Linked DNA regions of Chitinophaga varians. The protein of the gene in region 1 binds, or shares a complex with, the protein of each later gene. Links are inferred from orthologs where the notes say so. Each region holds a gene or a part of one and is shown on either strand. Other genes may lie near its edges.

Region 1 (4,265 bases):
GAAAAATACAGGCTCCGTGGAAGCGCAAATTGCCCTGCTGACTGAGCGTATCAACAGCATTTCCGGTCACCTGAAACAAAACAAAAAAGATTTCTCCACTCATCGTGGTCTGATGAAAATGGTAGGTCAGAGAAAGCGTCTGCTCGCTTATCTGTCTAAAACCAACCTCACCGGCTATCGTGCCCTCATTGAGAAGTTAGGTATCAGGAAGTAACCATGACTTAATTATAGCGCTATTCCCAACTTTTATGTTGGGAATAGTTTTTTTGTATGTATACGTTTTGTTATCCTTGTGATTGTAAATGGATAACGTTATCTAATTAATCCTCACTTTTTTATGAATCTGACACCTATCTCAGTGAAATTCGATATAGGAGACGGTCGTATCGTGACCATCGAGACCGGCAAGTTGGCCCGTCAGGCTGACGGCGCGGTAACGGTGCGTTTGGGGAATGCAATTCTGCTGGCCACGGTGGTAGCGAATAAAGAACCTAAACCCGGCCAGTCTTTTTTCCCGCTTACTGTTGACTACCAGGAAAAATTTGCTTCTGCCGGCCGCATACCCGGATCTTTTTTCAAACGCGAAGGCAGACTATCCGATTCTGAGGTCCTGATCTCCCGCCTGATTGACCGTGCATTACGTCCCCTGTTCCCCGACAACTATCTCTGCGAAGTACAGGTACTGGTTACACTCATCTCTTCCGATGCTGAAGTAATGCCGGACGCATTGGCCTGTCTGGCTGCATCTGCTGCACTGGCAGTTTCTGACGTTCCCATCCAGGAAATCATCTCCGAAGTACGCGTTGCGCGCATCGAAGGTAAATATGTGATCAACCCTAACCGTTCTGATCTGGCGAAAGCCGACATGGACTTCATCATTGGTGCTACTGAAAAGAACATCATGATGGTGGAAGGCGAAAGCAAGGAATGCCAGGAAGAAGACCTGATCGCTGCTATTGAAGCTGCACATGCCGCTATCAAAATACAGGTTAAAGCCCAGGAAGAACTGCGCGACCTGAAAGGCGTGAAAGGCAAACGTGAATTCGCACAGCCTCATCAAAACGAAGAGCTGAAAGCAAAAGTGACCGCTTTTGCGAAAGATAAAATTTACCAGGTAGCGAAATCCGCTTCTGCCAAGCATGACCGCAGCGATGCGTTCAAAAAGATCGCTGACGAGCTGAAAGAAAGCCTCGGTGAACTGCCGGAAGAAGATGCGCCACTGGTAGGTGAATATTTCCACGCGCTGGAAAAAGAAGTGATCCGTAACATGATCCTGGACGAGTCTGTCCGCCTGGATGGCCGTTCTCTGGACCAGGTACGTCCGCTGGCGATGGAAACAGACATTCTGCCTTCCCCGCACGGTTCTGCCCTGTTCACCCGCGGTGAAACCCAGTCTCTCACTACGGTTACCCTGGGTACTCCGGAAGATGAGCTGCTGATCGAAAGCGCTGCTGTCTCCAATTACGTTAAATTCATCCTGCACTACAACTTCCCGCCATTCTCCACCGGTGAGGTGAAAATGATGCGCGGCCCCGGCCGTCGTGAAGTAGGGCACGGTAACCTGGCCATGCGCTCCCTGAAGCAAATGATGCCTGGTTCCGAATACCCTTACACTGTACGTGTAGTGTCCGATATCCTTGAGTCTAACGGTTCCTCCTCCATGGCTACCGTATGTGCCGGTTCACTGGCACTGATGGACGCAGGTGTTCCACTGCCGAAACACGTTTCCGGCGTGGCAATGGGCCTTATCTCCCGTGCTTCTGATGGCAAATGGGCGGTACTGACCGACATCCTGGGTGATGAAGACCACCTCGGTGATATGGACTTTAAAGTAACCGGTACCCGTGACGGTATCGTGGGCATCCAGATGGACATCAAAGTGGATGGCCTCAGCATGGATGTAATGCGCTCTGCACTGGCCCAGGCCAAGAAAGGACGCCTGCACATCGTGGAAGCCATGTACGCTGCTGTACCTGCTGCCCGTCCTGAGCCAAAACCACACGCACCACGTATGGAGAAGATCATCATCGACCGCGAATTTATCGGCGCTGTGATCGGACCGGGTGGTAAAATCATACAGGAGATCCAACGCGAAACCGGTACTACCATCAACATCGAAGAAGTTGGTGAAACCGGCGAAGTAAGCATCTTCTCTGCACAGAAAGACGGCCTCGACAGAGCCGTGGCATGGGTGAAAGGCATTGTGGCCGTTCCTGAAGTAGGAGAGGTGTACGAGTCTGTAGTAAAATCCATTATGCCTTACGGTGCTTTCGTAGAGTTCATGCCTGGCAAACAAGGCCTGCTGCACATCTCCGAAGTGTCCTGGAAACGTCTCGAAACAATGGAAGGCGTATTGGCTGAAGGTGAAAAGGTAAAAGTGAAACTCACCGGTACCGATCCTAAAACCGGTAAGTTCAAGCTGAGCCGTAAAGTACTGATGCCGAAACCAGAAGGTTATGTAGAACGCGAAGAAGGTGATCGCGGCGAACGCCGTGACCGCGGAGATCGTGGTGACAGACGTGACCGTGGCCCTCGCGACGACAGGCGCGGCGGCGGTGACCGTGGCGACAGACGCGGCCCTCGTGAAGATCGTGGTCCCCGTGAAGACCGTGGCCCTCGCCCGGAACGTCAGGACTATCCTGAAAAACCACAGGAACCTACCTTCGACGAAGAATAGTTTATAACTGAAATTAGATAAATGAAAAAGCAGCTACTGTCTAGTAGCTGCTTTTTCATTTTAAGAAAGTATGAAATGGTTGCTGTATATATCCCTATTCGCCACTAAATGTCCTTAAACACAAACAAAACAGCCCATTATCAGAAAAAACTGAATTGTAACCCAGGGCTTCAGCCCCGGGACTTTTAGCGATGCGTGATCTGTTCCACGCAGAAAGTGCTTTCCCGGAAAATCTCCTTGCCGTTGTTCATGCGGAACACGCGGTAGTTGTTGTTATTAATGGGCTCAAAGATGAGTTTGTACGCCGGCTGTACGATTTTGCTGCCCCGTTCCACTATTTTCAGGTTGCCGGTCGCCAGCAGGTCGGGCAATATTTCTTCCACATAGGGCATCAGGATGCCACAGTCTTCTGCCCATAGCAGGTTCATCTTGTCTGTGCGGAAGCTGATTTCCTTGTTGAGCGTATCTTCCACGAAGCAGTAGGCTTTCAGGAAGTGGTTGGCCATGTCGTTATTGTTGAGCCGGGCAAACTGAATGTTACGGAATACCTTATTGCTGTTTTTGTTGTTGCGCAGGGTGGTGTCCATAGTGATCATGTAATCAAGCAGATGTTGCCGGTCGAAGATAAGGATGGCGTTATCTCCCTGATATACGATGGAGTCTCTGAACGGCTCTGAGGGCGGCTGTACTTTAATCACTATTTGTGCTGTGGCGGCCCATGAGCAGGCGATACCTGTGAGCAGGAGCAGTAATGTTTTCATAGGTAATATTGGTTAATTTTTATATGTCAAATATAGTAATATTAATAATAAATGTTATAAATTGGCCCATGGTAAATATTTTCTTACTATTTCCCGGTGCTGGCGGATGTTTCGGGCAAATGATTATATTTGCCGCATATGTCACATATTGCTATTACGCTGCAGGCCAGCGCTGAACAGGCCGACCTGCTGATTGCGCAGCTGTCAGATACAGGTTATGAGGGATTTGAGGAGCAAGCGGACCAACTGATCGCCTATATTCCGGAAGCTGACTTTGATGAGGCGTTATTGCAGTCGATTCTGGTATCTTACGGTATAACCTATACGAAAGAGACGATTCAGCAGACGAACTGGAATGCAGTGTGGGAAAGCAATTTTGAGCCTGTGCTGGTAGATGGATTTTGTGGCATCAGGGCCGGTTTTCATCCGCCATTTACGCCGGCGCCAACCTATGAGATTGTGATCACGCCCAAAATGTCGTTTGGTACAGGGCATCATGCCACTACTTCTTCGATGATACGGTTGATGCAACACCTTTCGTTTGAAGGAAAGAAAGTATTCGATTTCGGGACTGGTACGGGCATTCTGGCTATTCTGGCTGATATGATGGGGGCTGCGCAAACCGATGCCATCGATTATGATGAGTGGGCGGTGAACAATACGCTGGAGAATATACAAACCAATCATACCCAACATACGACCGTATGGCAGGCTGATAACCTGGACGCGGTGACGGGCACATATGATATTCTCCTGGCCAACATCAATCTGAACGTGTTATTGAGGTTTATGAACGATATGCGCCGTTTGCTGGTACCTGATGGCAT
Region 2 (4,186 bases), on another replicon or contig:
TACAGGCAATGGAGGACAAACTGCATCTGTCAAAGATCGCAGCCACCGCCCAGGGAGGCGCCACAGCAACAGAAGACGCAGCCTTTAAAAAGGAAATCCGGAACAAAATCAATGAGTATATCAAAGAGATCGACCGGTGTATCGCCTTGCTAAACGGCTGACATAAAATAATTTCAACATATGGAACAGCTCATTCCTATCAATATTGTGGTATCTGACCGCTCTTACCGGATCAAAATACGTCCGGAAGAGGAGGAAGAGGTACGCCGTATTATGAAAGAAGTGAATGAGAAAATCGTTGATTTTAAGACTGCCTATGCTGGTAAAGACCAGCAGGACTATATTGCTATGGCCCTCATTATGTACGCTACCCACCCGGGCACCAGCGGCGGCAAGGCACAGGCCGTTACTGCTCCCTTTCTGCAGGAGAAACTGGAAAAGCTGGAAGAAATCATCAACCAGGCATTGGGCTGAGGTCACTTTACCCCTTGCTAAACAATGACTTAGCTAATTCGCTAATTATCACGTATTAAACGCGCTTTACTGCTATTTTTTTGTATTTTCGCGGGTCAGTTCTCGCCCCTGTCGCGTTTTAGCAGTGACTTGGGTATGAGGATACTACATAAATCAAGTATAAATAATTCATATGGATGTTACACTTTATACGACAATAGCTGCAGTAGTGGCATTGATCTTAGGAATAGTGCTAGGTAAGGTGATATTTGCCAAAAACACACAGCAAAAAATTGACGAAGCTGAGCAACAGGCTAAAAAAATCGTCGCAGATGCACAACTTAGCGCCGAAACGCTGAAAAAAGACAGGTTACTCGAAGCAAAAGAGAAGTTCCTGCAATTGAAAAGTGAGCATGAGAAAGAAGTCATGCAGCGCAACCAGAAAATAGCCGAGTCCGAAAACCGCATCAAACAGAAAGAGCTGTCCCTTAATCAGAAAAACGAACAGCTCCAGAAACACATCAACGAAAACGAAGCGATCAAGGAAACGCTGAACCGCCAGATGGAACTGGTGACCATTAAGCGTACTGAACTGGAAAAACACCAGGAAGAGCATATCCGCCGCCTTGAAAAAGTGGCCGGCCTTACTGCTGAAGAAGCCAAACATCAGCTGGTGGAAAGCCTGAAAGAGGAAGCCCGCTCCCAGGCGCTGTCCCATATCCAGGAAATTATTGAGGACGCCAAGCTGAAAGCCAACAAAGAAGCCAAGAAAATTATTATACAGTCCATCCAGCGCACAGCCGCTGAACAGACCATTGAGAACACCATCACCGTGTTCACCCTGGAAAGTGATGAAATCAAAGGCCAGATCATCGGCCGTGAAGGACGTAATATCCGCGCTATTGAGGCGGCTACAGGCGTTGACCTCATCGTGGACGACACCCCTGAAGCCATCGTACTCTCTTCCTTCGACCCGCTGCGCCGTGAAATCGCCCGCCTGTCCCTCCAGCGACTGGTACAGGACGGCCGTATCCACCCCGCCCGTATCGAGGAAGTGGTAGAAAAAACCAAGAAACAACTGGAAGAACAGGTAATGGACATCGGTGAAAGGACCGTAATCGAACTGGGTATCCATGGCCTGCATAAAGAACTGGTGCGACTGGTAGGTAAAATGCGTTTCCGCTCTTCCTATGGTCAGAACCTGCTGATGCACTCCAAGGAAACAGCTAACCTCTGTGCGGTGATGGCTGCGGAACTGGGCCTCAACCCGAAGCTCGCCAAACGCGCCGGCCTGCTGCATGATATCGGTAAAGTACCGGACGAAGAAACTGAACTGAGCCACGCCCTCCTCGGCGCCAAACTGGCTGAAAAATACGGCGAACACGCCGCCGTGGTAAACGCTATCGGTGCGCACCACGACGAAATGGAAATGCAATACGTGATTTCCCCGATCGTACAGGCCTGCGACGCCATCAGTGGCGCCCGTCCCGGCGCCCGCCGCGAAATCATGCAGAGCTACCTGCAACGTATCAAAGACCTGGAAAACCTGGCCCTCGCTCACGAAGGCGTGGAAAAAGCCTACGCTATCCAGGCCGGCAGGGAACTGCGTATCATCGTTGAAAGTGATAAAGTGTCCGACAACGACGCTGACCGCCTGTCCTTCGAAATCGCGAATAAAATCCAGACCGAAATGCAATATCCTGGTCAGATCAAGGTGACGGTTATCCGCGAAAAACGTGCGGTAAACATCGCCCGCTAATCATTCTCATTTAGATATCTGGAATTTAGATATTATATTGGAGTCCTCCGGCCAACACCGGGGGACTTTTTTTATCCGGTGAACAACGGAACCACGTTTAAAACTTATCTCAAAAATCCAATAATCTATATGAAGCGGTCTTTTTTAAAATTCGTATTGGGTGCCGCCCTCGTACTGGGCACCAGCAGCGCTTTTGCACAAAAAGCCCAATCCCTGTTCAATGGTAAAAACCTGGATGGCTGGAAAATACACGGTACTGAAAAATGGTATGTGGAAAAAGGTGAATTAGTCTGCGAAAGCGGCCCGGATAAAGAATACGGTTATCTTGCCACCGACAAAAAATATAAAAATTTCGAACTGACCGTTCAGTTCAAACAGGAGGCCAATGGCAACAGCGGCGTGTTCTTCCACTCCTCCCTGGAAGGCACCAAAATTGCCGGCTGGCAGGCCGAAGTAGCGCCACCAAACATGCATACCGGCGGTATCTATGAGTCCTATGGCCGCGGATGGCTGATCAAACCGGAAGCTGATAAGGAACAATACCTGAAAATGGGCGAATGGAACACCATGAAAATCCGCGTTGACGGCGATCAGGTGACCACCTGGCTCAATGGCCATGAAATGATCACCCTGAAAGACGAAAAAATCGGTTCCATCGATGGTCAGATCGCCCTGCAAATCCACTCCGGCGGCGGTATCAAGGTGAAATGGAAAAATATTAAACTGGTTCCCCTGAAGGGATAATACAACCTTATGTCCTACCAAGACCAGGTGATCTTTATTACAGGCGCCAGCTCCGGTATAGGCCGGCAGCTGGCGCTTTTGTTGGCGCAGGAAAAAGCGCGGCTCATCCTCGCCGCCAGGCATGCCGATACGCTTGCCACCGTGCAGCAGGAATGCCTGCAATACACGTCTTTCTGTGAAATCCTGATCATGGACATCACCCAACCCGAACAGGTCGATGCCGGCGCTAAAAAAGCCTGGCAGCTGTATGGCCGGATAGATGTACTGATCAACAATGCCGGCGTGACCCAACGCTCCAAACTGATCGATACACAGGTATCCGCCATCCGTCAATTAATGGAAGTCAATTTTTTTGGTCCTGTAATGCTGACCAAAGCCCTGCTGCCTTATTTTCAGCAGCAGCAACACGGCCAGATCGTAGTTGTCAGCAGCATGGCCGGTCTGATGGGCTATCCCTGGCGCTCCGGCTACAATGCCGCCAAACATGCGCTCCAAGGCTATTTTGAAACGCTGCAGACAGAACAGCCCATTCCTCAGTTGCATACCACTATTGTTTGTCCGGGCCGTATCCAAACACCTATCACCTATGCCGCCATCACCGCCGACGGCTCCCCCTTTGGCAAAATGGACCCCGGCCAGGCACATGGTATTCCGGTGGACAAATGTGCCCGCCGCATTATCACAGGTATGCGTAAACGAAAAAAACAGGTACTGATTGCCAGGGAAGAAAGGATATTGCTCTGGTTCAAACGTTTCTTTCCACCCTTGTTTTATTTTATTTCCCGGAAGGGGAACTGATGTCAATAACAAATGGACCGTGGTCGTAGATGAATCGCTGTTCAGATGAAATGGCTTCTTGCATATATGGGCTGCCAGGAGAGTCGGAAATCCGTAGGGCCGTCCACGTTACTATATGGCGGGCGCTGGCATAACGACAACGGACTAAACAAGGACGAAGGGTCAACTTAAGGGCAAAAATGTCAAAAATCATCAAAAAACACCGTTTTTCCGAAAAAAGCAACCTTCCCATACCAGCTTCCCATTACCACATTGCAAAGCATCCTGATAACACAAGGCGATTATATCGCGCGAAGCGCATAAAGACTCGCAGGAAGCAGGCTGCTCCCCGGCCAGAAAGCATTAAAAACCCAGTTGATAGAACCGGAAGTGTAGGGGCATAAAACAGCAGAGGTGAGTAATTCAGGAACGAAAGTGTCAAAAATCATCAAA

The links. The genes of interacting proteins can lie anywhere in the genome.
Region 2: HGH92_RS17655 (region 1) and rny share a complex: the UniProt entries of both Bacillus subtilis proteins name them as parts of the possible RNA degradosome complex. The link is inferred for Chitinophaga varians from one-to-one orthologs.

The regions. Positions count from the first base shown.
Region 1 is NZ_JABAIA010000002.1:747,104-751,368, forward strand. What follows is about bases 1-3,007. They hold HGH92_RS17655 (polyribonucleotide nucleotidyltransferase), read left to right. Parts: upstream 1-337; coding sequence 338-2,677; downstream 2,678-3,007. Other genes in these bases: rpsO (30S ribosomal protein S15), read left to right, coding at 1-214; HGH92_RS17660 (hypothetical protein), read right to left, coding at 2,863-3,007. In the rest of the region: more of HGH92_RS17660, read right to left, coding at 3,008-3,438; prmA (50S ribosomal protein L11 methyltransferase), read left to right, coding at 3,577-4,265. UniProt on the Bacillus subtilis protein: Involved in mRNA degradation. Catalyzes the phosphorolysis of single-stranded polyribonucleotides processively in the 3'- to 5'-direction. Necessary for competence development in Bacillus subtilis.
Region 2 is NZ_JABAIA010000001.1:2,002,285-2,006,470, forward strand. What follows is about bases 1-2,929. They hold rny (ribonuclease Y), read left to right. Parts: upstream 1-646; coding sequence 647-2,212; downstream 2,213-2,929. Other genes in these bases: HGH92_RS08070 (hypothetical protein), read left to right, coding at 1-161; HGH92_RS08075 (cell division protein ZapA), read left to right, coding at 181-474; HGH92_RS08085 (DUF1080 domain-containing protein), read left to right, coding at 2,342-2,929. In the rest of the region: more of HGH92_RS08085, read left to right, coding at 2,930-2,956; HGH92_RS08090 (SDR family oxidoreductase), read left to right, coding at 2,966-3,754; HGH92_RS08095 (hypothetical protein), read left to right, coding at 4,148-4,186. UniProt on the Bacillus subtilis protein: Endoribonuclease that initiates mRNA decay. Initiates the decay of all SAM-dependent riboswitches, such as yitJ riboswitch. Involved in processing of the gapA operon mRNA, it cleaves between cggR and gapA.